DNA from 3 places in the Paenibacillus sp. FSL R7-0128 genome. Region 3 is predicted to be linked to each of the others. Evidence: riboswitches for the same ligand, from Rfam matches in the RefSeq annotation. Region 3 holds a riboswitch; each other region holds the start of a gene.
What was found. Region 3 has a riboswitch for cyclic di-GMP ahead of NST26_RS20925 (thiamine pyrophosphate-binding protein). Riboswitches for the same ligand answer to the same signal wherever they lie in the genome.
Positions count from the first base shown of each region.

Region 1 (8,010 bases), 4.5 Mb from region 3:
CCACCCATCTGTGTTCATTCTCGAAATGAATAAGGACGCCGCCGTCTTGCCATGTGCCATTTTCACTGGCGTACCCGCCCGCATTGCCTTGGTTCATATGAATATTATGAACGCCCTGCCCAGGGGAGAAGCCGAAGTACTTATCAGGCTTATCCTCTTCGGGTCCCCAAGGCTCGCCGAATACGTACAGGGTTGCATCCTGTTGCTGTGCCTCCTTGAGATAAGAGGTGATTTTATCATAAAGATTGTTGCGGGGATCGCTGTCTTCGGGTTCATTCCGGTTCGTATTAGGCAGAGCTACCATCTTACTGGGAATCACCAGGTTTCCCCTGATATAATCAAGGGCAAGGCTCCGGTTATGCCCGGTGATCTTCGTGAAGCCGGATTCAAGCGTGAGCCAACGGGCCGTTTCTTCCGCTTTGAAATCTTCGCCCACATAATAAAGCACCTGATTTGCGGTGTCCTCCGGTAAATGTTCCGCTTTTGCGCTTGATCTGATATTGATAGCCACCCTGTACTTTTTATTAATATCACCTTCAACCTCAACCAGTACCTGGACATGATTATTTTTGACACCTAGCTTATATATGGTATTCTCATTAGATAATTTGCATTTTAATACCCCGTACCCTTGATCTAATCCGTTACCCATAGTTCGTCAGTCCCCCTTCTTAGCTATTAATGTTTCCCATAGAAGGCCATAGTCATTCTGAATAAAAAGGTGTTCAACAGAGGAGGCAAGCTGCATTATGAAATGCCTAACCATTCGCCAGCCGTGGGCCACGTTAATTGCGCTGGGAGAAAAACAAATCGAAACCCGGACCTGGCGGACCGCCCACCGGGGAGAGTTAGCCATTCATGCCGGGATGCAGGTGAATAAGGCGATCTGCCGGACGGAGCCGTATCAGTCGTTGCTGGCACGTTACGGTTACACTGCGGACAACCTGCCAACCGGCAAGATCATTGCAGTCAGCCGCATTGCGGATTGCTGTGAGGTGACGCCGGAGCTTGCGCAGCAAGGCTGGCCGGGCGGAAATGAATATGTATTCGGCAATTATGCCGAAGGAAGGTATGCCTGGATGCTAGAGAAGGTTGTTCCGCTGGTACATCCCATACCTGCTAAGGGACGTCTGGGTTTCTGGGAATATCCTGTGCTGGAAGAGGAATTGTGAATTTCTTGACGGCAATGTGAAGAAAAATTGCTCCAGATTGGCTGTCAGCTGGTATAATTGGGATATTCGGCGGGAAATCTTCCTATATATAAGGAGAGTTGTGCTCTGAGGCGGTCTACCGCTGGAGAGGGGCAGAAATGCCGGGAAGGAGCGTATGCATAATAGATGGGAAGCCTTCTAATTGCATGGCTTTGTATGCTTTGTTTGTTTCTTGCGTTCAGGGATCAGGTAAGCCGGAGAATCCTGTACCCGGTAGCTGTGGTGGTGATATGCGGCACATTGGGGTATTGGACGTTGTTAATGTAGCCGCATCCGGGCGATCATTTAATGCAGAAGTCTGCCGCTTGCGGCAGGCTTCTTTGTTAGCGCTGCTCCATCTTCTCCATACCCAGATATCTGCGCATATGCAGAGTGGCCTGGGCGGCAATCACATCATCCAGCAGCAGCATCCGTTCGTGATAGCCCCTGCAGACAAATTTGGCTTCAACACCCGTCTCCAGCCGCTGCTGCTCATAGACCTTCAGACCACGTGCGCGCATTCCGGCACGGACCTCCCGCAGATCGGCAGAAGCGGCATGAGCGGCCGACTGGATTACCTCCAGATAAGGTGCAGGCGTGCGCAGCTCAGAGGCTATAGCAGAAGCATCGCGCTCGAAGGCGGATAGAATAAGCGGCAGCAAAATATAAGATTTGACCAGCAGGTTGTCCTGGCTCTCTGCTCTTTGCATCCTTCTCAACCCCTCGAAGAGAACGTATATTCGCATTGTAACTCATCCTTCAAAAAATAATCAATGGGTTTTATAAATTAACTCAAATAATGTGATATATTTCACAAAAAAATAAGATGAATTATTTTATATTAAAATTGAAATATTAAAGATTGAAAAATAAATCAGCTCAAAGGAGAATGGCAATGAGTCGTGAAGGAAGCCTCCGCCGTGGTTTGGTATTCGGGATCATTCTAAGTGTTCCGCTCTGGGTATCGATGATTGGCTGGGTTCAGCTGTTCGGGTCTGCCTAGGCGACATTTTATTCAAAATATATGAAGTCTATTAGCAGGTGTCGTCCCTATGGGCGGCACTTTTTTTTCGAGCTGAGGTGCCTGTAAATAGGTAAAATTGCATTGAACAGGAGCAGACAATGAGTAGGAGGGGTCTGAAGGCGATAAAATAGGACAAATGCATCAAATTTAAATAATATAAATTGATATTATTATAGGTAAGAGAGATAAACGGCTACAGCCAATCCTCTGATTTCTCGACTTTTTTCGTCAGCATATAAAAAAAGATTCGCCCCTGAAGCCTTATGATAAAAGGGTTAAATGAGGAATCTTCGCAAAAATAATTTCAAAAAATATACTGGGAATGGATTGACAACAGGGTGGGGGAGCGGATAAACTGAAATTAGTACAAAAGTAACAAATGTCATAGACTCAACAATGATCTTACATAAGCAAATCTTAATTGCATACCGAAATCATGTACAAACGCAAACCGTATCGAAAGAACGGGACGCAAAGTCAGGAATCTACTGTCTCTAAAGTTGAGGCTAGGGTCGTCCGGCCGCCGTGAAGCTAACCCTTCGTGGCGGTCTTTTTGTTGTTATAGTCGCGTGACAGATTCATAGAATAGTAACTAGGAGGTGTGGACTATTGAAGAAAAGAGTACGTAAAACAGCTGCCATCCTTATGGCAGGCCTATTGACCCTATCCAGTGCCTTTACGTGGGGGACGGATGTTAGAGCAGCTTCAGGGGTGCCGTATACGCCAACACCGGTTTTGGGGGTTGCAGGGAATTTTAATGCTTTTATCCTCGGGGATTTTAAACAAGCCAATGACCAGATTGAAGGCCGCCTGGCAGCGGCGGGGAACATTACCCTCTCCGGAGGATACGGAGTAGCCAGGGCATACAGGGATGCTTCGCCGACGGATGTACTTGTGGCCGGTAAGAATTTTGTACATTTAGGCAGTGGAGAGATCTATGGAAATGTGGTATTTGGGGATAGCTTTACAGCCAATGAGCCTGGTGTCAACATCAAAGGCGGGAAGAAAAATGCCAGCCCGATTGATTTTGCAGCCGAGCAGCAAGCTCTGATCTCCCGATCCACAGAGTATGGGGCCTTGGCCGACACGAATGAGATTGGCGATAATCATTATGGACAGCTCAAGATAAGTGCACCGGATCGTTTCAATGTAGTTCATTTGGATGCCTCGACACTGGCGAAGACCAACTATATCGAATTCAACATTGCACAGAACGCTACGCTGATTATTAATATAAGCGGGTCTACAGTCAATGTGCCGAGCTTTTCAATGAATAACGGCAGAGCCAGTCAGGTATTGTTCAACTTTTACGAAGCTTCTGAGGTGAATATCGCTTATACCTCATTCTTCGGGACGATCCTCGCACCTAGAGCGGATGTTCATTATGCCGGAGCAGAGCTGTACGGAACCCTGATTGCAAAATCTTTTAGCGGCGGGGTAGAGATGCACCTGGGATTGTACGAGGGAGAGGGGCCGCCGCCGAGTCCGACGCCGACCGCAACGCCGACACCTAGTCCATCACCGACACCAACGCCGACAGTGAAACCAACACCAACGGTAACGCCAACACCGACTGTGAAACCAACACCAACGGTAACGCCAACACCTACAGTGAAGCCAACACCGACGGTAACGCCTACACCTACAGTGAAGCCAACACCGACGGTAACGCCTACACCTACAGTGAAGCCAACACCGACCATAAAACCGTCACCTACACCTGTGTGCACTCCAACTCCAAAGCCAACACCGACTGTAAAACCGACACCAACGCCGACCGTGAAGCCGACACCAACGCCAACGGTGAAGCCGACACCAACGCCGACCGTGAAGCCGACACCAACGCCGACCGTGAAGCCGACACCAACGCCGACCGTGAAGCCGACACCAACGCCGACCGTGAAGCCAACACCAACGCCGACCGTGAAGCCAACACCAACGCCGACCGTGAAGCCGACACCAACGCCGACCGTGAAGCCAACACCAACGCCGACCGTGAAGCCAACACCAACACCGACCGTGAAGCCGACACCAACGCCGACTGTGAAGCCGACACCAACGCCGACCGTGAAGCCGACACCAACGCCGACTGTGAAGCCAACACCAACGCCGACTGTGAAGCCGACACCAACGCCGACTGTGAAGCCGACACCAACGCCAACGGTGAAGCCAACACCGACGCCGACCGTGAAGCCAACACCAACGCCGACCGTGAAGCCGACACCAACGCCAACGGTGAAGCCAACACCGACACCAACAGCGGTGCCGACGCCAACACCAACGGCAGTTCCGACACCAACGCCAACAGCGGTACCGACACCAACGCCAACAGCAGTACCGACACCAACGCCAACGGCAGAACCGACACCAACGCCAACGGCAGTACCGACACCAACACCAACGGCAGTACCGACACCAACACCAACAGCAGTACCGACACCAACGCCAACGGCAGTACCGACACCAACACCGACGGTAGAACCAACACCAACGCCAACGGCAGAACCGACACCAACGCCAACGGCAGTACCGACACCGACGCCAACAGCGGGACCGACACCAACGCCAACGGCAGAGCCGACACCAACACCAACGGCAGAGCCGACACCAACACCAACGGCAGAGCCGACACCAACGCCAACGGCGGTACCGACACCAACGCCAACGGCAGAACCGACACCAACACCAACGGCAGAGCCAACACCAACACCGACGGTAGAACCAACACCGACACCAACGCCAACGGCAGAGCCGACACCAACACCAACGGCAGAGCCAACACCAACGCCGACAGCGGAACCGACACCAACGCCAACGGCAGAACCGACACCAACACCAACGGTAGAACCAACACCAACGCCGACAGCAGAGCCGACACCAACGCCAACGGCAGAACCGACACCAACGCCAACGGCAGAGCCAACACCAACGCCAACGGCAGAGCCAACACCAACACCGACGGTAGAGCCAACACCGACACCGACGGTAGAGCCGACACCAACACCGACGGTAGAGCCAACACCGACACCGACGGTAGAACCGACACCAACGCCAACGGCAGAGCCAACACCAACACCAACGGCAGAGCCAACACCAACACCGACGGTAGAGCCAACACCGACACCGACGGTAGAACCGACACCAACGCCAACGGCAGAGCCAACACCAACACCGACGGCAGAGCCAACACCAACACCGACGGTAGAGCCAACACCGACACCGACGGTAGAACCGACACCAACGCCGACGGTAGAGCCGACACCAACGCCGACGGTAGAGCCGACACCAACGCCAACAGCAACACCGACGCCAACGCCAACACCGACACCGACGGTAGAACCGACACCAACGCCGACACCAGAACCAACACCAGTAACAACACCAGCGCCAACATCGCCGCCGTTCAGTTTCCCTCCAGTGCCTACGCCGACTCCGATTATCGGATTTATCGTGAGCAATGATGTGGTTGTGAATGATGATCCGCTGCCGCTTGGACCTGTAGCAATTCCAATAGCTACAACAGTGCCGACACCGACACCGGCTGTTGCGGTTGCGCAAATAGTAGCAACACCGGAGCCAACGCCTTCAGCAGAACCGGCACCCGATGTAGTCCTTATTGATGATGAGGTTCCTCTAGGCGGTGTGCCTGTGGATGGAACCTTGCCGAAGACGGGCGAATCCAGTCCTGCGCCTTATTATATTGCCGGTTTGGCACTCGCTGGTCTGGGCTTGATTCTTAGAAGAACCACCAGAAACAGCAAACGTAAATGAGTGACCGGAACTGAGATTTATATAAACAAACGATGATCCTGTAATTTGACAAGGGCTGCTTTCGGAGAAGATGTTCTCCTGGAAGCAGCTCTTTTTTTGTTGGAAGTAAGTACCCGGATACAGAATGTATGCGAAAAACAACATACAATGTGCCGGTGAGAGAGTCAGCGGACCAAATGTATGCGAAAAACAATATACAATGTGCCGGTGAGAGAGTCAGCGGACCAAATGTATGCGAAAAACAATATACAATGTGCCGGTGAGAGGGTCAGCGGAGGTAGCGTCAAGAAGTTTGTGTAAAAGAGTAGAAGTGCCTCCCCCGGGTTACGGGTTGGGATGTAGTGTTTCTGGGGGGAGGGGGAACCTCGACCCCCAGAAACTGGATTTCTCTGCTATGCCTCTTCCGGTGTGGGCAAAGAGGGGTAGCGTGTTTCGAATAGCTCTTTTAGCTTCTTTTTAACGGCATCCACTCCAAAGCCTTGGGCGACCCGCCCTGCATGACGTTCATTGTATTCCAGCATCTCCAGGTACACGATTTTCTCTGCGGCATCCATGTTTGTCAGACTGTTCATCGGTTTCAGACGCTTGCGGATTTCCTTGTTCATCCGCTCGATGGGGTTCGACGTGTAGATCGCTTTACGGATCGACAGCGGATAGTTGTAGAACGTCAGGAGTGTGGATAACTGTTCCTCCCAGGACCTCATTTCCTTCGGATACAGCTTGTTCCACTTCGCTTTGACCGTATCAAAGTTAGCCCGGGCTACCACTTCATCCGGTGCCGTATATACGGTTTTCAACGCCTCCATGACATCGGTTTTGTGCTCCACCCGAATTTTATGAAACGTGGCCCGCACTTTGTGCACTACGCAATGCTGTACATCCGCCTGAGGATAGGTCTCTTTAAACGCCGCATCCAGTCCCGGTAGCCCGTCAAACACACCCAGCAGGACTTCCTGCGCTCCGCGGTCGTACAGGTCTTTGAGTACCTCCCGCCAGCCATTTGAACTCTCTTGGCCACCCACGTAGAACCCGAGAATTTGACGCTGTCCCTCCTCGTCAATTCCCATCGCAAAGTAGACCACTTCACCACGAACCGTGCCCCGTTTCAGCTTCACGTACAGCCCATCTAAGTAGATGACGGAGTACCGTTTGCTCAGTGGCCGCTTTTGCCACTGGTGGATATCGTCCAGCACTGTAGCCGTAATATTGCTGACCGTCGTTGGGGAGTAGTGGCTGCCAAACATACTTTCAATGAACCGGGCCACATCCCGCGTACCCATGCCCGATTTATACATTTGGATAACGGCCTCTTCTAACCATCCGTCCCGCCGCTGGTACGGCTCAAACAACTGCGTCTGGAAAAGGCTTTGGCGGTCCCGGGGCACCTGAAGATCCTCGATATGGCCGTATTTCGTGTGTAAATCTCGCGTATAGTAGCCGTTGCGACTATTGCTGGCACCGGCTTCTTCACTGTCCATAAACCCCTGGATTTCGGCGCGCAACAGGCGTTCCATGTTGTCTTTCACAAAATCTTTAACAAGTTTTTCAAATAGATTATTCAGAGAACTTTCGGGTAAAATATTCATTGGTAGGGTTCCTCCTTGGTGGTTTCGCAATCCCGAGGATACCCTACTTTTTTGGTGCCTGACTAGGCTCCAAATCTTGGTACACAACTTACTTTACGCCATCTCAGCGGACCAAATGTATGTGGAAAACAGCATCCAATCTGCTGCAGGAAGACGAGTGTGCCCATTGGAGTCCATCTGCTTCTTTCAAGAGTCTTGCAAAGTACAATGGAGTTGAAGTTTGCGCCCCAGCCGTATTTTTAGTTGGCCGTACTCCCATGCTATACTAGGCTCAAATTAATATGGTTGCTTACTGAAGGAGGAACGTTGATGTGGATGATATACCTGCTTGTGGTGCTGATCGTGGTGGCCGGAGGGGTGGGGTATGCCGGATTCTATTTTTATGGAGTAGCCATTAAACGGGCCCCTAAGGAATTCCTGGCCAAGACCCCAGACCTAA
Region 1 is NZ_JBBOCD010000001.1:424,965-432,974, forward strand. Features, by position in the region: gene NST26_RS01785 (YukJ family protein) at 1-652, opposite strand, end outside; gene NST26_RS01790 (ASCH domain-containing protein) at 750-1,172, shown strand; gene NST26_RS01795 (hypothetical protein) at 1,535-1,900, opposite strand; cyclic di-GMP riboswitch class I at 2,650-2,742, shown strand; gene NST26_RS01800 (choice-of-anchor A family protein) at 2,824-5,985, shown strand; gene NST26_RS01805 (IS256 family transposase) at 6,378-7,571, opposite strand; gene NST26_RS01810 (alpha/beta hydrolase) at 7,887-8,010, shown strand, end outside.
Region 1: linked by a shared signal. The riboswitch ahead of NST26_RS01800 (choice-of-anchor A family protein) and the one ahead of NST26_RS20925 (thiamine pyrophosphate-binding protein) in region 3 are both predicted to bind cyclic di-GMP.

Region 2 (8,010 bases), 3.9 Mb from region 3:
CATGCGCGAGCTGCATAAGGGCTTCACAGAGAATGTATTCGTCACGGATATCCGCAGCGCCGAGATGATCAAATATGCCTCGAATGCTTTTCTGGCGACGAAGATCTCCTTCATTAATGAGATTGCCAACATTTGCGAAAAGGTAGGAGCGGATGTCACCGAAGTCGCAGGCGGCATGGGGATGGACCAGAGAATCGGTGCGACCTTCCTGCAGGCCGGTATCGGCTATGGCGGCTCCTGCTTCCCGAAGGATACCAATGCGCTGATCCAGATTGCCGGGAATGTGGATTATGAGTTCAAGCTGCTCAAATCCGTCGTTGAAGTCAATAAAGGCCAGCGCTTCATGATTATCTCCAAGCTCCATGAATCGCTCGGCAGCCTGCGCGGCGCGGTCATTGGCATCTGGGGGCTTGCCTTCAAGCCCAATACCGATGATGTCCGCGAGGCCCCGGCCCGTGAGATCGTCGAGGCGCTGGTCGCTGAGGGCGCCATCGTGAAGCTGTACGATCCCATCGCCGCCGAGAACTTCCGCAAGGAATACGATCACCCGCAGCTCCGCTGGTGCGGACTGGCCGAAGAGGCAGCCGAGGGCAGCGATGCTGTCTGCCTGCTGACCGACTGGAGCCAGTTCAAGGAGATCAACCTGCACCAGCTTGCCGGAACCATGCGCCGCCAGGTGCTGATCGACGGCCGCAATGTCTATACCAAAGAGCAGATCGAGGGCACCGGCCTCGAATATATCTCCGTCGGCCGCCCGCAGATGGGCGGGCTTAGCGGATTCTCCGCCAGCGTGGCTGGCGCGGTGTAGACCGGCAATCCACTTGAAGCGTTACGGCGATAAATCCCATTGAATGCGCCGAAAGTGGGCTGGATGGCGAAATGAGAGGGATAAATCCCATTAAATGCGCCGAAAGTGGGCTGATGGGCGACTGGAGAGGGATAAATCCCATTGAATGCGCCGAAAGTGGGCTGATGGGCGACTGGAGAGGGATAAATCCCATTAAAAGCGCCGAAAGCGGGCTGGACGGCGAAATGAGAGGGATAAATCCCATTAAATGCGCCGAAAGTGGGCTGGATGGCGAAATGAGAGGGATAAATCCCATTAAATGCGCCGAAAGTGGGCTGGCTGGCGAAATGAGAGGGATAAATCCCATTGAATGCGCCGAAAGTGGGCTGAGCGATGAAATGAAGGAGATAAATCCCTCTGATGGTGCTTAAAGTTGCCTAAATGGAGCAAATGAGGAGCAGAAGTGCCCCTGATTTCCCGGATGCGGGCCAAATGGAGCAAATGAGGAGCACAAGTGCCCCTGAATCCCAGGAATGTTGGCTAAACGAGCAAATGAGGAGCACAAATGCCCCTGAATCCCGGGAAAGTTGGCTAAATGAGCAAATGAGGAGCACAAGTGCCCCTGATTTCCCGGATGCGGGCCAAATGGAGCAAATGAGGAGCACTAGTGTCTAGTACTTAACTAACCAGCTTCTGCCGCCGCGAAGTTACGCGGTGAGCCCTTGGCACAAGAGTCTTGAATTCCGGTCTTGAATTCCGGTCTTGAATTCCATTGTCTTGGAACTCTTGTTCTCTCCAGCCGCTAGGTCAGCGGCGACGCCTTGGAACAAGCGGCACTTAAGAGTCTTTGAGCCTTTGAATTTTTCTCCGCCGCAACAGTAGGCGGCAACCAGAGATTCAACTGTCGTGCAGCCTAGCAGCCGTCAGTAAGGTTTTCAACTGCTGCCGCGCAAGTATAGCGGCGGCCCGGCTCCCCTTGCCGCTACCACAAGCGGCAATATCGGATCTTTAGCCGGGAGCTTCGCCAGCGGGCGAAGCGGATATAAAATCACAAGCCTGTTATGAAATGGAGCGGAGAGGAATTTTGGAGCTGTAGGAGCGTTAGCGTCCGCCTTTGTCTCCGGATGTTATCTGCTGCAAGCAATATAATCAACAACATCTGGAGACAACAGCGGCCGTAAGCCCAAAATTCCTTGCAGCGACCCTCATAACAGGCGGGATTTTAACTCACAGCTCCGCAACAAGAAATACCCAATAACAATACGATATGGAGGGTTCACTATGAAACTAGTACTTCTATCAGGCGGCTCCGGCAAGCGGCTCTGGCCGTTGTCCAATGATTCACGCTCCAAGCAATTTCTGAAGGTACTGGCAAGCCCGGCAGGTGAACCGGAATCAATGGTACAACGGGTATGGAGACAGCTGGAGGAGAACGGCATGGCCGGGTCCTCGTATCTGGCGACCGGGCGCAGCCAGGTGGAGATGATCCAGAGCCAGCTCGGCAGCGAGGTGCCGATCATCGTGGAGCCGGAGCGGCGGGATACCTTCCCGGCTATTGCGCTGACGGCGGCCTACCTGTATTCCATCGCGGGGGTGTCCCCAAGCGAGACCGTGGCGATTCTGCCGGTGGACCCATACGTGGAATCCTCCTTTTTCGAAACGGTGCTGCAGCTGGAGAACACCATGCTGGTGAGCGGGGCGAACCTGGCGCTGATGGGCGTAGTTCCCGAGCATGCTTCGGAGAAATACGGCTACATTATTCCAACGGGCGCAGATGCGGGAGCGAATGGTTACCTGCAAGTGAGCCACTTCCAGGAGAAGCCGGACCGCATCCAAGCTGAGGAGCTAATCAGGCGGGGAGCGCTCTGGAACTGCGGAGTGTTCGCCTTCCGTCTGGGTTACCTGCTGGATATACTGCAGCGCAAAGGGCTGCCGCTCAATTACGAGGAGCTGCAGAAGCAGTATAAGCTGCTGTCCTCGATTAGCTTCGATTACGAAGTGGTGGAGAAAGAAGAGAACATCGTCGTGCAGCCTTACGCCGGATTCTGGAAAGACCTGGGCACCTGGAATACGCTGACCGAGGAAATGACCAGTAACCATGTCGGCAAAGGCTTTATCACCGCTGACTCCGAAGGCACCTGCCTCATTAACGAGCTGGATATTCCAATCACGGTAATCGGGGCGAAGGATCTGATTATCGCCGCCAGCCCGGACGGCATTCTGGTGACACACAAGGCCGAGAGTCCGCGGATCAAGGAAGTGCTGAAGACTTTTGAACAAAGACCGATGTACGAGGAACGCCGCTGGGGCCACTACAAGGTGATCGATTATGTGAAATATGATGAGGGCAACGAGGTGCTGACCAAGCGGATTTTCATCAATGAGGGCAAAAATATCAGCTACCAGCTGCATCACAAACGCAGTGAAATCTGGACCTTCGTCAGCGGGGAAGCCAGCATTGTCATCAATGAGAAGATGCATAAGGTGAAGGCGGGAGATGTGGTGCGGATACCGGAAGGGACCAAGCATGCCATTCTTGCTCTTACCGATGTGGAGTTCATTGAGGTGCAGACAGGGTCTGAGCTGGTAGAGGAGGACAATATCCGTATTACTCTGGACTGGGAGGATATCGCTCTACATCAGTTCATTTCGTAGGTCTAACTTATCTATTTAACCAATTGTTACAATTTTTAATCAGGCATTTAGAACTATTTTTCAGACAAAATTTGTTTTTACTCTACATTAAATTTGCATATCGACGATACTTACGGTAAGAGGGATTGATCCTTCCAAAACGACAATGGCAAACCTAATCGAAAGATAGGGACGCAAAGCTATAGGGCCTTCGCAAGAGTGGCAGCCTGGCTACCGAAAGGAAGAGAATATTGTGAAAACTTACCGTAAGTCTCGTTTGCTCTGCGCTGTGCTGTCGCTGGCCGTGGTATTGTCTGCTGTACCCGTGGGACTGGGAATCGCCCCGTCCACTGTCAAGGCTGCTTCCTCTACAGGAGCGCCCGTGAACCCTAATGCCTCAGCCGAGGCGGTCAAGCTGCTGAACAGTCTCTATGAGATCTCCGGGAACGGAATCATTACAGGGCAGCATGACTATTTCGAAAGTCCGGATGAGCTGAGCAACAAGCTGAAGGGAACAAGCGGACAATACGCCGCACTGCATGGGTATGAGCTTGGAGCAATCGGTGGACAGAGCGAGAGCGGAGTAGCTGCACAACGCAAAAATATCGTCTGGAGTGCAACGAACTGGTCCAGAGCGGGCGGCATTGTCGCCATGACCTTCCACCAGAGTCTGCCGGGCACCAAGTACGAATGGTCCAATGTGCAGAAGCCAATTACTCAGGCGCAATTTAACAAATACGTAACCCCCGGCACGCCAGAGTATAATGCTCTAATCACTGATCTGGATAAAGTAGCTGTCTCTCTGAAAAGTCTGCGGGATGCTAAGGTTCCGATCCTCTGGAGACCGTACCATGAAATGAACGGCGGCTGGTTCTGGTGGGGCAAGAAAGACAACTTCACTGCACTATGGAATATTATGTATGACCGGTTCGTGAACGTTCATCAGTTAAATAATCTGATTTGGGTATGGAACCCGAATGCGCCGAATGCCAACTCTGATCCCTATGCACGGACCTATCCGGGCGCGGACAGAGTGGATGTGCTGGCAGCAGATATATATAATAACGACTACTCGAATAAATATCATGATGATCTGACCAGCCTGGCTGGCGGCAAACCGATCGGCATCGGCGAGAACGGCGAAATGCCGAACATCTCGAAGCTGAAGCTGACCCAGCAGAATTACGTGTTCATGATGAACTGGGGCAAGATGCTCTATGAGAATAACAGCACGGCTACGATCAAGAATTTCATGAATGACAGCTACACACTGACCCGTGACCAATATAAGGCCTGGTCTGCTCCGGCGGCGGCTCCTAAGCCAACGGCAACGCCTACCGCAACGCCGACTGCAACACCAACACCAACGCCGACTGCAACACCGACACCAACGCCGACTGCAACACCAACACCAACGCCGACTGTAACACCAACGCCGACTGCAACACCAACCGTTGCGCCGATTCCGAAGCCGGTCCCAACCTCCGGTGATACGGACAGTAAGCCTGCCCAGAATGGCTTGCTTGGAGAATACTTCAAGAACATGACGCTCTCGGGAACGCCGGTTATGGTGCGTAACGATGATGTCATCAGCTTCAATTGGCGCCAGGGTACTCCTAATGCTGCACTCGGCGTGGATTACTTCTCGATCCGCTGGACCGGCCAGATTAAGCCGGCTTACAGTGAGACCTATCAGTTCTATACTACATCGGATGACGGTATCCGCTTGTGGGTGAACGGCACAGCAGTCATCGACAGCTGGGTCAAGCAGAGCGGAACTGCCCGCACAGGAAGCATTGCCTTGACTGCCGGGCAACTGTACGATATCAAGGTAGAGTATTACGAGAATGCAGGCGATGCGAATGTCCATCTGATGTGGCAGAGCCCCAGCCAGGTGAAGGGAACCGTACCTGCAAGTGCGCTTTTCTCCAGAGCAGGCAACACATCCATACCTGCTCCGGCTGCAACAGCAGTACCGACAACGGTACCAGCAGCGACAGCAGCACCAGCACAGACAGCAACGCCGGCACCAGTAACGACACCAATGCCAACACCAGCACCAACACTGACGCCAGTAACGACACCAACGCCAACACCGGTGCCTACGCCGACAGCGGTTCCTGTTCCCGTTCCTTCTCCTACAGCAACATCGGCGGATCCGCCGGTAGAAGTTCCTGCTGCCAATGGACTGTACGCGGAATACTTCAATAACATGACACTTTCGGGCGAACCCGCTGTAGTGCGTACCGATGCTGTGCTTGATTTCAACTGGCGCCAAGGCTCACCGGATGCCGCTATCGGCATAGACTTCTTCTCTGTCCGCTGGAGCGGGAAGATGAAGCCGCTGTACACGGAGACTTATCAGATCTACACCACTTCCGATGACGGTATCCGCGTACGGGTGAACGGTGAGCTTGTGATTGACAGCTGGGTGAAGCAGAGCGGCACCGAACGCATGGGCAGCATCAGCCTGACCGCAGGCGAGCTGTATGATATTCAGGTAGAGTATTATGAGAATCAAGGGGATGCAAAAGCGCGGCTGATGTGGCAGAGTCCAAGCCAGGCCAAAGGAACCATTCCGGCAAGCGCGTTGTTCCTCCCGTCCGCTTCGTAAGCTCATAAGGTCCGCAGCTGTGTTCAACATTGGCGCTGTTACTGGTTAAGACGTTACAATTATAAATCCTGTAAGCCACTCTTAATGGCCCTGCTTACCAGCAGGGCTACTAAGCTATAGAAAGGCAGACAATCCGGCAGGCGTAACCTCCGGGGCCCTGCCGGAGAGTGTGGCTGAAGAAAGGAGATTACATTGAACACTTACCGTAAGTACAGGCTATATACAACTATTTTTCCTCTAATCCTTATCCTTTCATTGCTTCCATGGGGGGAAGGGCGCAGTCTGCCCGCAGCCGCCAAGGTTACGGCACCTGCCGCCCCCGCTCCCATACAGCCCATTAATCCTTCGGCCTCCAAGGAGGCTTCCGCACTGTTAAGCTATCTTAGTAATCTCAGCGGCAAGGGGATGATATCCGGCCAGCATGATTACCTGGAGAGCCCCGATGAATTTAATAATAAGCTCCGCACCACAACCGGCCGCTATGCCGTTCTGCATGGCTATGAGCTGGGAGCCATAGGCAACCAGTCCAAGGAGACCATTGCCAAGCAGCGTCAGGCTGTCGTGGACAGCGCCATCCGTTGGCATGAGGGCGGCGGTATTGTCGCCATGACCTTCCATCAGAATCTGCCGGGAACCGCGCCGGTATGGACCAATGTGCAGAAGCCGCTGAGCCAGAGTCAATTCAAGCTGTATGTCACTCCCGGAACGCCGCAGTACAAAGCCCTGGTCGCTGAGCTGGATGAAGTGGCCAAGTATCTGGGCGAGCTGCGCGATGCCGGAGTTCCGGTGTTATGGCGGCCCTATCATGAGATGAACGGCGGCTGGTTCTGGTGGGGGCAGAAGGATGACTTCGCGAAGCTCTGGGACCTGGTCTATGACCGCATGGTGAATACGCATAAGCTGAATAATCTGCTGTGGGTATGGAATCCGAATGCTCCCAACAAGTCGTCTGAGCCGTATGCCGCCTATTTTCCCGGCATCGCCAAGGTGGATATTCTGGCCGCCGACATTTATGACAATGATTTCAAACAGTCTTATTATGACAGCCTCCTGAAGCTGGCCGATGGCAAACCGATCGGAATCGGGGAGAGCGGAGAGCTTCCAGACCCTGTCATCATGTCTCAAAAACAAAGCAAATGGGTATATACGATGACATGGGGCAAGATGCTGGTTGAGAATAACCCGACCGTGAAAATTCAAAGCTTCATGAACCATAAATACACGGTATCGCGGGAGGATTACAAGCTCGCGGCGGGTGCCAAAACGCATGCGGCGGCTGTAAGCTCAAGGAACGGCCTGAGAGGCCAGTATTATGGCAATATGGACCTGTCCGGCACACCGCTGCTTACCCGTAATGACAGCACCCTTCAATTCAACTGGCATGGCAGTTCACCGGCTCCCGGCCTTCCCAAGGATTCATTCTCGGTACGCTGGACCGGGACCCTTAAGCCTCTCTACAGTGAAAAGTATACGTTCACCGCTTCTTCGGATGACGGCATCCGCGTATGGATCGGCGGCAAGCTCCTGATCGACAGCTGGAAGAACCAGAGCAGTGCGAGCAAGGAGGGCAGCATCACGCTCTCTGCGGGTACCCCCTACGCCATCAAGGTGGAGTATTACGAGAACCGCGGGGATGCCAGCGTCAGTCTGATGTGGAGGAGCCAGAGCCAGAAGCAGATGATTATTCCCCAGAGCGCGCTGACGCTTCCTTAAGGAAGCTCCGCGGAAAACGAAGTGTGACGTAAACCAGGTACAGCATAGAATTCCGGAAGAAAGCGAGGACAAGGGAATGAGGACTAGAGTTCAAAAGAAACCCAGTAAATATCTCCACCGACTACTAAAATTTGCAGCACTGATCATCTTGATTCTGTTGTCCGTCTCTGTCTTCGGAGATTACGGGACGAAGGACGGTGAAGATGATGTGGATCTGTCTTCATTGTCGGCGGCCAAGGATGCCGGTCCTGAGATGCCGGAA
Region 2 is NZ_JBBOCD010000001.1:1,054,970-1,062,979, forward strand. Features, by position in the region: gene NST26_RS04355 (UDP-glucose dehydrogenase family protein) at 1-808, shown strand, start outside; gene NST26_RS04360 (hypothetical protein) at 880-1,218, shown strand; gene NST26_RS04365 (sugar phosphate nucleotidyltransferase) at 2,069-3,442, shown strand; cyclic di-GMP riboswitch class I at 3,580-3,660, shown strand; gene NST26_RS04370 (PA14 domain-containing protein) at 3,675-6,035, shown strand; gene NST26_RS04375 (glycosyl hydrolase) at 6,228-7,748, shown strand; gene NST26_RS04380 (discoidin domain-containing protein) at 7,825-8,010, shown strand, end outside.
Region 2: linked by a shared signal. The riboswitch ahead of NST26_RS04370 (PA14 domain-containing protein) and the one ahead of NST26_RS20925 (thiamine pyrophosphate-binding protein) in region 3 are both predicted to bind cyclic di-GMP.

Region 3 (8,010 bases):
CATCGATGTATCCGAGCAGGTCCTTCATATCCTGCGCAACGAACCGTTCATCAACGCGGTGAACATTCCGCCGGTTGCACCTAGCGTGATGAACAAGCTGCAGCCGTACTTCACCCTCGGCGAGAAGCTGGGCAGCTTCGCTACGCAGATTACGGACGGAGCGATCCGCGAGATCCATGTGGAATATGCCGGTGATCTCTCGGATGTGGATACCCAGCCGCTTACCCGCTATGTCGTCAAAGGTGTGCTCACCCGCCACTTTGCCGGAGATGTGAACATCGTCAACTCGATGCATCTGGCGAAGACCCGTGATGTGAATGTAGTGGTGACCAAGGCTTCCAAAACCAAAGGCTTCACCAACCTCATCACGGTAACACTCAAGGCTGAGCATGATGAAGAGCGTCTGGTCGCCGGTACCCTGCTGCAGGGCTATGGCGAACGGATTGTTAAGGTCAACAAGTTCCCGGTCGATATTGCTCCGGAAGGCCATCAGGTTGTGATCTCGCATAATGACAAGCCGGGTATCATCGGACTCGTCGGCACCCTGCTTGGCGAGAACGGCGTCAATATCGCATCCATGCAGGTTGGCCGTACGATCATCGGCGGAGCTGCCATTATGCTACTGACCGTTGATAAGGGTGTGCCGAAGGAGGTCCTGGTGAAGCTGGCCGGACTGCCGGAGATCAACACCGCTGAGGAGATCATTCTGCTCTAGAAAATTATTCCTGCCTATAACGGCATAGTAAGCAAAAACACTCTGAGGAGTAACGGCATCAGCCGCCCACTCTCCAGAGTGTTTTATATTTTTAGCCGGAAATCACGAATGGCGGCACCTGCCGGCCATCGGTGTCAGTAAAGCCATATTTCCGTGCCAGGTCCCCTACCTTCTGGGGAGTACCAGTCATGGATATCACTTCAGGATCAGCAGCAAGCGCTGCAACCGCGCGGCCGACATATGCTGTCGATTCGGTAGTCTGCAGCTCCGTCACCTCCTGCCAGTGCTCTTCGTCGGTATGGAAATCATCCAGAACCACTTCGGTCCGCATCCAGCCCGGAGAGAGTGGTATGACCGCGATGCCATCTACAGCCAGTTCAAGGGATAGCCCGTAGGCCATACGCACCAGCGCATTTTTGGACAGATCGTAATAGAAGTTACCGGTGTACTTATACTCGTCCCAGAAGGTCGTATGGACGATTAATTTCCCTTTCCCCGCACCTTCGCTGCGCATCAGCGGAATTGCATAATAATTGGTCATCAGCTGTGCCCTTACACCTGAAGTGAACATATTGTCCCAATGCTCCGTAGGCAGCTCCCAAAAAGGATTATTCCAAATCGGCAAATTGTTGCCTCCCCAGACATTGTTAATAAGAATATCCAATCTGCCCTGCTCTGCGCTAATCTGCCGGATTACAGCCTCTGTCTCGCTGTCATTGGTATGATCACAGCGGATCACAGCTCCGTCCCCGCCTGAGCGGCGGATCTCAGCCAGCACCCCTTCAAGCGTTCTTGCCTGTCCCTCCTGCGGCATACCGGCATTCCTGCCCGTAATGTATACATAGGCACCAGCCTTCGCCAGCTCCAGTGCAATGCCTCTGCCCGCTCCCCTGCTCCCGCCTGTTACCAATGCCACTTTCCCTTGCAGATTTGTCATTTGATCCGCTCCCTTTCATCTATCATGCCCGGATTAGATGATCATTTGCGCTAATCCGTATTCTTGTCTAATATATACCTTATACATGACAACCATTGACATATATAAATAATACATTCAAGGGAGGTTGCAGAATGAGAGCGGATCGCCTGATCACTATCGTTCAACTCTTACAGAGCCGCGGGAAAATCAGCTCCAAAGAGCTGGCGCAAACGCTGGAGGTATCCGAACGTACAATCTTCCGGGATATGGAGGCACTAAGCTTCTCCGGCATCCCCGTGCTGGCGGAGCGCGGCCGGGAAGGCGGCTGGAAGCTGGCTGAAGGCTACCGGAATTCCCTGACCGGAATGAACACCAAGGAGATTGCCGCGCTGCTGGTGCCCGCTGATCCGGCGATTCTGCACGCTCTGGGCATTCAGGAGGAGTTCTCCTCGGCCGCCCGCAAGCTGCAGGCCGTCGCTAACCGGCAGCCAGTCACCCCCTTCAGCTTCCTCAGCCAGCGGATTCACATCGACGGAGCCGGGTGGCATCCCTCCGGGGAGACCTATCCCTGCCTATCCGCTTTGCAGGGAGCCTTATGGGAGAACCGCAAGGTGAGCATCACCTATCTGCGCGGCGAGGACGCCGCCGAGCGGCTGGTTGCACCGCTGGGGCTGGTAGTCAAGCGCGGCGTCTGGTACTTGGTCGCAGGGCATGACAGCGAGCTGCGGACCTACAGGGTCTCCAGAATTACTGAGGCCAAAGTCACAGATGAGTCTTTTGAGCAGCCGGAGGATTTCCACCTGTCTGAGTACTGGGAGACCTCCACCGCCGCATTCAAGTCTGCCTTGCCCAGGTACCCCTCCAGCCTTCTTGTAAGAGAGCAAACGATGAAGGAGCTGCAGAAGGAGCGATACGTCGCCCTGTTGCACCAGCAGCCTGCTGAGGCCCCGGGCTGGATCAGGGCCGAGGCCGAGTTCAACACGCCGGAGTCTGCGTGCCGGATCATCCTGTCCCTGGGTCAGGGCATCAAGGTGACGGCACCGCCTAAGCTTGCGGATACGGTTGCTGCGGCTCTGCGTGAAGCGGCAGCATTATACGATTTTTAATAATAGACCAAATGCACTAGTATCCCCTATAATATTACAATACACATTATTATTTATAGGGGGACTTTACATTATGGACTGGATGAACAAGCTGCCGTTGAAACAAAAAATTGTCACCGGATGTTACCTGGTTGCCGCTTTATTCGCTGTCCCTGTCTTAATCACGCTAATCCTCATGGACAGGCTGCTCATCGGCATTATTCTTGTCGCCGTCCTGGCAGCGCTGACTTACCCGCTTGCGCGCTTCATTGAGAGAACGCTTACATCTTCATTTGAGGATATCTCCAATGTGACGCACACGATTGCCAAAGGCGACTTCACCAGCCGTGCCGATGAGAATGGCTCCATGGGCGACATCAGCCGCTCCTTCAACACCATGATTGACAAGCTCAAAAAAATCCTCACCGATGCCTCACAGATTACCCGTCAGGTTATGGACGCCAGCCGCGGGATTGAAGACAAGAATCAGAACCTGAAGTTTGTCATGGCGCAGGTGGCCTCCTCCTCCAATGAACTGGCCCTCGGTGCTAACGAAATCTCGGTGGATATCGCTGATATGACCGAATCGATCAAGGATATCGAAATCAAAGTCTCCAATTATACGAATTCCACCAAGGAAATGAATAAAAGGTCTGTACATACGCTGGAATTGGTAGAACAGGGACGGCAATCGGTGGATACCCAAGCCGAAGGCATGCGCAAGAACATCCAGGCTACCCAGAAGGTGGCGGATACTATCGAAGCCCTATCGCATAACGCACGTGGCATTACGATGATTACCAAGACAATTACCGAAATTGCTGAACAGACCAATCTGCTGTCGCTCAATGCTTCTATTGAAGCCGCCCGTGCAGGCGAGCATGGCCGCGGGTTCGCCGTTGTTGCCCAGGAGGTCCGCAAGCTGGCCGAGGAATCCACCGCTTCAACCAAAGAGGTGTTCGGTCTGGTACGCAGCATCGAAGCGGATATCAAGCAGGCTATCGATAACATCGCCATCAATGAAGAGGTAGTCCAGGTGCAGAATGAGATGATTACGGAGACAGCCAACATTTTTGCTCAAATTGTGCATAGTGTCCAATACATAACCGAGCAGATTGCCTCCTTCTCTGCAGAGAGTGACCTTATGCTGGAGAGCGCGCTCAAGATCTCCGGGGCGATCGAGAATATCTCAGCCATCACCCAGGAGACCGCCGCAGGGACGGAAGAGGTATCCGCAGCGATGAACGAACAGATTCATGCTCTTCAATCCGTAGCTGAGGAGACAGAGAAGATGACCTCCGCGGTCTTCAACCTGCAAAAAACGATTCATATTTTCAAATTTTAACCTCAGCACAAAGAGACACGCCTGCGGAATTTTCTGCGGGAGGTGTCTCTTTTTTTGGGCAAAACAAAGATTGTTATGTAATATTCACAAATTGTTGAAATTGTGCATAACGGTAAAAACCGTGCTTTGCACTTCTTTACTATAGTCGTTCTATTGTCATAGCTTGTCTATAAGCTAACATCTTACATCACTATTACTTAAGTCCTATCACCGAAATTTGTAATGCTGTATATCTAGTGAATTCTTAATGTTTTGCAGTAAATCAGGAATGTAATGAGGCTTTGTGCTCACTTCCCACATTAATCAACCTAAACGGCCATTTGCATTTTAAGACTTTAGTCTTCCAGGGACAACCATTTTCAAAAGTTTGAAAATCCAAATATTTAGCCATTTCCACTCCTGAATATTCGTCAAATTCCGAGTTTCTTCTCACAGGGGTTATTGACAAAAGCGGAGCAAGGAATATATTGTAAAGGAAAATTCTCCACAAATTCATTTATAACCGCATACCGGCAAAATTCACCGAAAGGGAATGACGCAAAGCCATGGATCTACAGTCTCATTTCTGAAGTGGGATCATGACAGCCAGGTTGCTGAAAAACTGTGAACGCCTTAGGTTTCGCGTTTGATTATGGTGATTCGTGCAACAGACCTGTGCTCCAATGGTGAGTACAGGTTTTCTATTGCTGACGTATACAAATAACAACTTGCGGGGTGGATGTTCTGAAGACAGTTGCAGATTATATGGCGGAAGCATTACACAATCTGGGAGTCACTCATTCTTTTGGAATCATAGGTAAGTCTATTTGCCCCATCGCTTTGAAAATGGTTGACTACGGTATAGAGTTCATCCCCGGCCGGCACGAATCCAGCTCCGGCTTCGCCGCCGGCGGTTATGCTCTGAAGACCGGCAGTCTCGGGGTAGCCTTCGGCACCTCCGGTCCGGGCGGAACGAATCTACTCACCGCAGCAGCGCATGCCAAGGCCAATAATCTTCCCGTCCTCTTCATCACCGGACATCAGTCCATCAAGGAGCTGGGCATTCCCCAATGTCAGGATTCCACTTCCTACCTGGCTGATTTGGCGGATATGTTCCGGCCGGCCACCCTCTTCAGCAAGCTCGTTGAACGCGGCGATCACTTCAGCACGATTTTCAACCATGCCCTATCCATCGCCCTCGGTGACCAAAAAGGTCCGGTCCATCTCTGCATTCCGTTTGATGTGCAGACAGAGCGGCTCGCGGAATGCCGGATTGTTCTGCCGGAACGCGAGGGACTAGTCAGTTATCAGAACTATGACCGGGTCATCTCGGCGATTAATCAATCCGCTAGGCCGCTGATCATTGCCGGTAAAGGCGTCAACCGCTCAGGTGCCCATCAGGAACTGGTTCAGCTGGCCGAAACCTTCAACATTCCTGTAGTCACCTCTCCAGGCGGCAAAGGTGCAATAGCTCATGATCACCCGCTCTACCACGGTCCTGTCGGCGTTGGCGGCTCCTCGCACGGCGATGAATTGCTGAACAACAGCGACCTGTTCATTGTTCTGGGCTCCCGCCTGAGCGACATGACCATCTGCAACCTGAAGCCGGAGAATCATCCGCCGCAGCTGATCCAGTTCGATGTAGATCCAACCTTTGTCGGCAAAATACTGTCCTCATCCACCATCGCTGTCGGCGGGGACTTAAGGGACAACCTGGCACTGTATCTTCAGAAGCTGGACCCCTCTACGGTCACCAAGCATGAAATCACAATCTCCAATGCTTACAATGACGAGTTGCCCGTGCTGGCGGGGCTCTCTCTGGCTTCGGTAATGAGCACGATGAGCGACTTGATTCCTTACAACAGCAGCGTGTTTGTAGATGACGGCAGCCACGGGTTCAATGCTGTGAAATGGTTCAATGTCCGCAGGCCCGGCAGCTTCATATTCGATGCCTACTTTGCTTGCATGGGCAATTCAATTGGCATGGCGATCGGCGCCAAGACGGCTTCTCCCGGAGAGACTGTCTTCTGCATTACCGGTGACGGCTGTTTTATGATGCTCGGAACTGAAATAAACACAGCCGTTTGCAAGGACATTCCGGTGATTTTCATTGTGGTGAACAATAAGCAGCTGGATATGGCGCTTAAGGGTATGGAGAAAACGACTGGCCGGATTGACGGTACGATCTTCGAGGTTCCGATGGATGCCGTGAAATTCGCCGAATCGCTGGGTGCAGCCGGCTTCCGCTGCGAGACGCAGGAGGAGTTCGCTGCCGCAATCCAAGAAACTGTGGCACTTAACAAGGCAGCTGTAATTGAGCTGCTGACTGACCGTGATGAAATGCCTCCTACGGCCCACCGCACGCTGGATCTTACGTAAGGAAGCCGTATCCGCACACCTTTTCTAACCTACTATCAGGAGGACATATCGTGAACAAGAACATGAACAGCGGACTCGATCATTTCACTGATCTCTCAGGAGATTATGGGGCCAAGGCCCTGGCTCCGATCAAAGAGCATTTTCCGGAATTAGCCGAATATATCATGGGCAATGCCTATGGCGATATTTTTCAGCGGACCACGATTGGCTCTGACTGGAAGGAGATCGCGGTGATCTCGTCGCTGATTACGATGGGACAATATGAACAGCTGGGGGTTCATTATGTAATGGCGCTCCGCGTTGGCATGACCGTCGAGCAGATCAAGGGCGTGCTGCTGCATCTGACCCCTTGCGTCGGTGCCCCCCGGGTGATTTCGGCCTTTAATGTGCTGCTGGATACTCTGGAGGAAATCAAAGAAAAATCTTCATAAATCTACAAATTTCGACTTTTGATTGCACGTTTCAGTATGATCTGGTTATAATGAAGGCAAAATATCCCAAATCGAATTGCGGTTTTGTCGAATATAGTCGCAGGAATAACGTTTTGGAGGTATTGGAAATTACACTTAGGGAGAGATCAACATGGGACAATTTATTTTGAAGACAGATACTGCGAAGAAAGTAATCAATATTGAGCTGGAGGGAACCTTCTCTAACGAGGACGGGCTCAAATCTATACAGGCTTACCAGCAGACTATTAACCCGATCAGCCCTGCTGAATATGCACTAGAGATCGACTGCCGCAAGCTGAATGTAACCGCTCCTGATGTTGTACCGCTGCTTGAAGGCTGCTTCATCATGTTCAAGGCTGATGGCTTCCAGAAAGTGAGTCTTACCCTGGAAAATAACCCGATCCTCAAAATGCAGCTGGCACGCCTGGGCCGCAAAGCAGGACTTGAGAATCTGGAGATCACTTCAACCGTACAAGCTTAATAAATACAATTTAAACCTAAATCAGCCGCTTGAAACGCACAGGTTCATTCATTAAACCGGCTGCTAATGCTGGAAGAGAGTTTTGTAAGAAGCAGATTCGTGAGAAGTATAGCTAACAAAACTTTAGGAGGTCTGTACTATGGCGGGGATTCGCATTAAGGACATTGATATCTACCATCCAGACAAAAGAATCGGCAATGACTTTTTCATTCAGCATTTTGATGACAAAGGTATTGATATCCGTGGACTGCTGGCTACTCTGGGCCGTGAAAACCGCTACAGCATCGACAGCCCGGATGAGAATTCCCTGACAATGGCTTTTGAAGCCGCAAGTAATGTTCTGGAGAAGACCGGTCTTACCGGCCCTGACATTGACCTGATCGCTTATGCAAGCCAAACCCCTGAATATATATTTCCTACGAACTCATTGATGATTCACCGCCTGATTAACGGAGCTTCGCATACCATCTGTATTGACAGCAATGCCAACTGTGCCGGAATGACCGCCTCGGTTGAGCAGGTCAGCCGCCAGATGATGGCGAACCCGAGAATCCGCCGCGCCCTGGTCATCGGCTCCGATTACGTGGCACCGCATGCGGACAAGAATGATCCGGTATATTACGCGAACTTCGGTGATGCCGCTGCCGCTGTTATT
Region 3 is NZ_JBBOCD010000001.1:4,942,295-4,950,304, forward strand. Features, by position in the region: gene serA (phosphoglycerate dehydrogenase) at 1-715, shown strand, start outside; gene NST26_RS20910 (SDR family NAD(P)-dependent oxidoreductase) at 807-1,652, opposite strand; gene NST26_RS20915 (helix-turn-helix transcriptional regulator) at 1,787-2,740, shown strand; gene NST26_RS20920 (methyl-accepting chemotaxis protein) at 2,814-4,064, shown strand; cyclic di-GMP riboswitch class I at 4,566-4,662, shown strand; gene NST26_RS20925 (thiamine pyrophosphate-binding protein) at 4,809-6,422, shown strand; gene NST26_RS20930 (carboxymuconolactone decarboxylase family protein) at 6,473-6,853, shown strand; gene NST26_RS20935 (hypothetical protein) at 7,005-7,355, shown strand; gene NST26_RS20940 (3-oxoacyl-[acyl-carrier-protein] synthase III C-terminal domain-containing protein) at 7,495-8,010, shown strand, end outside.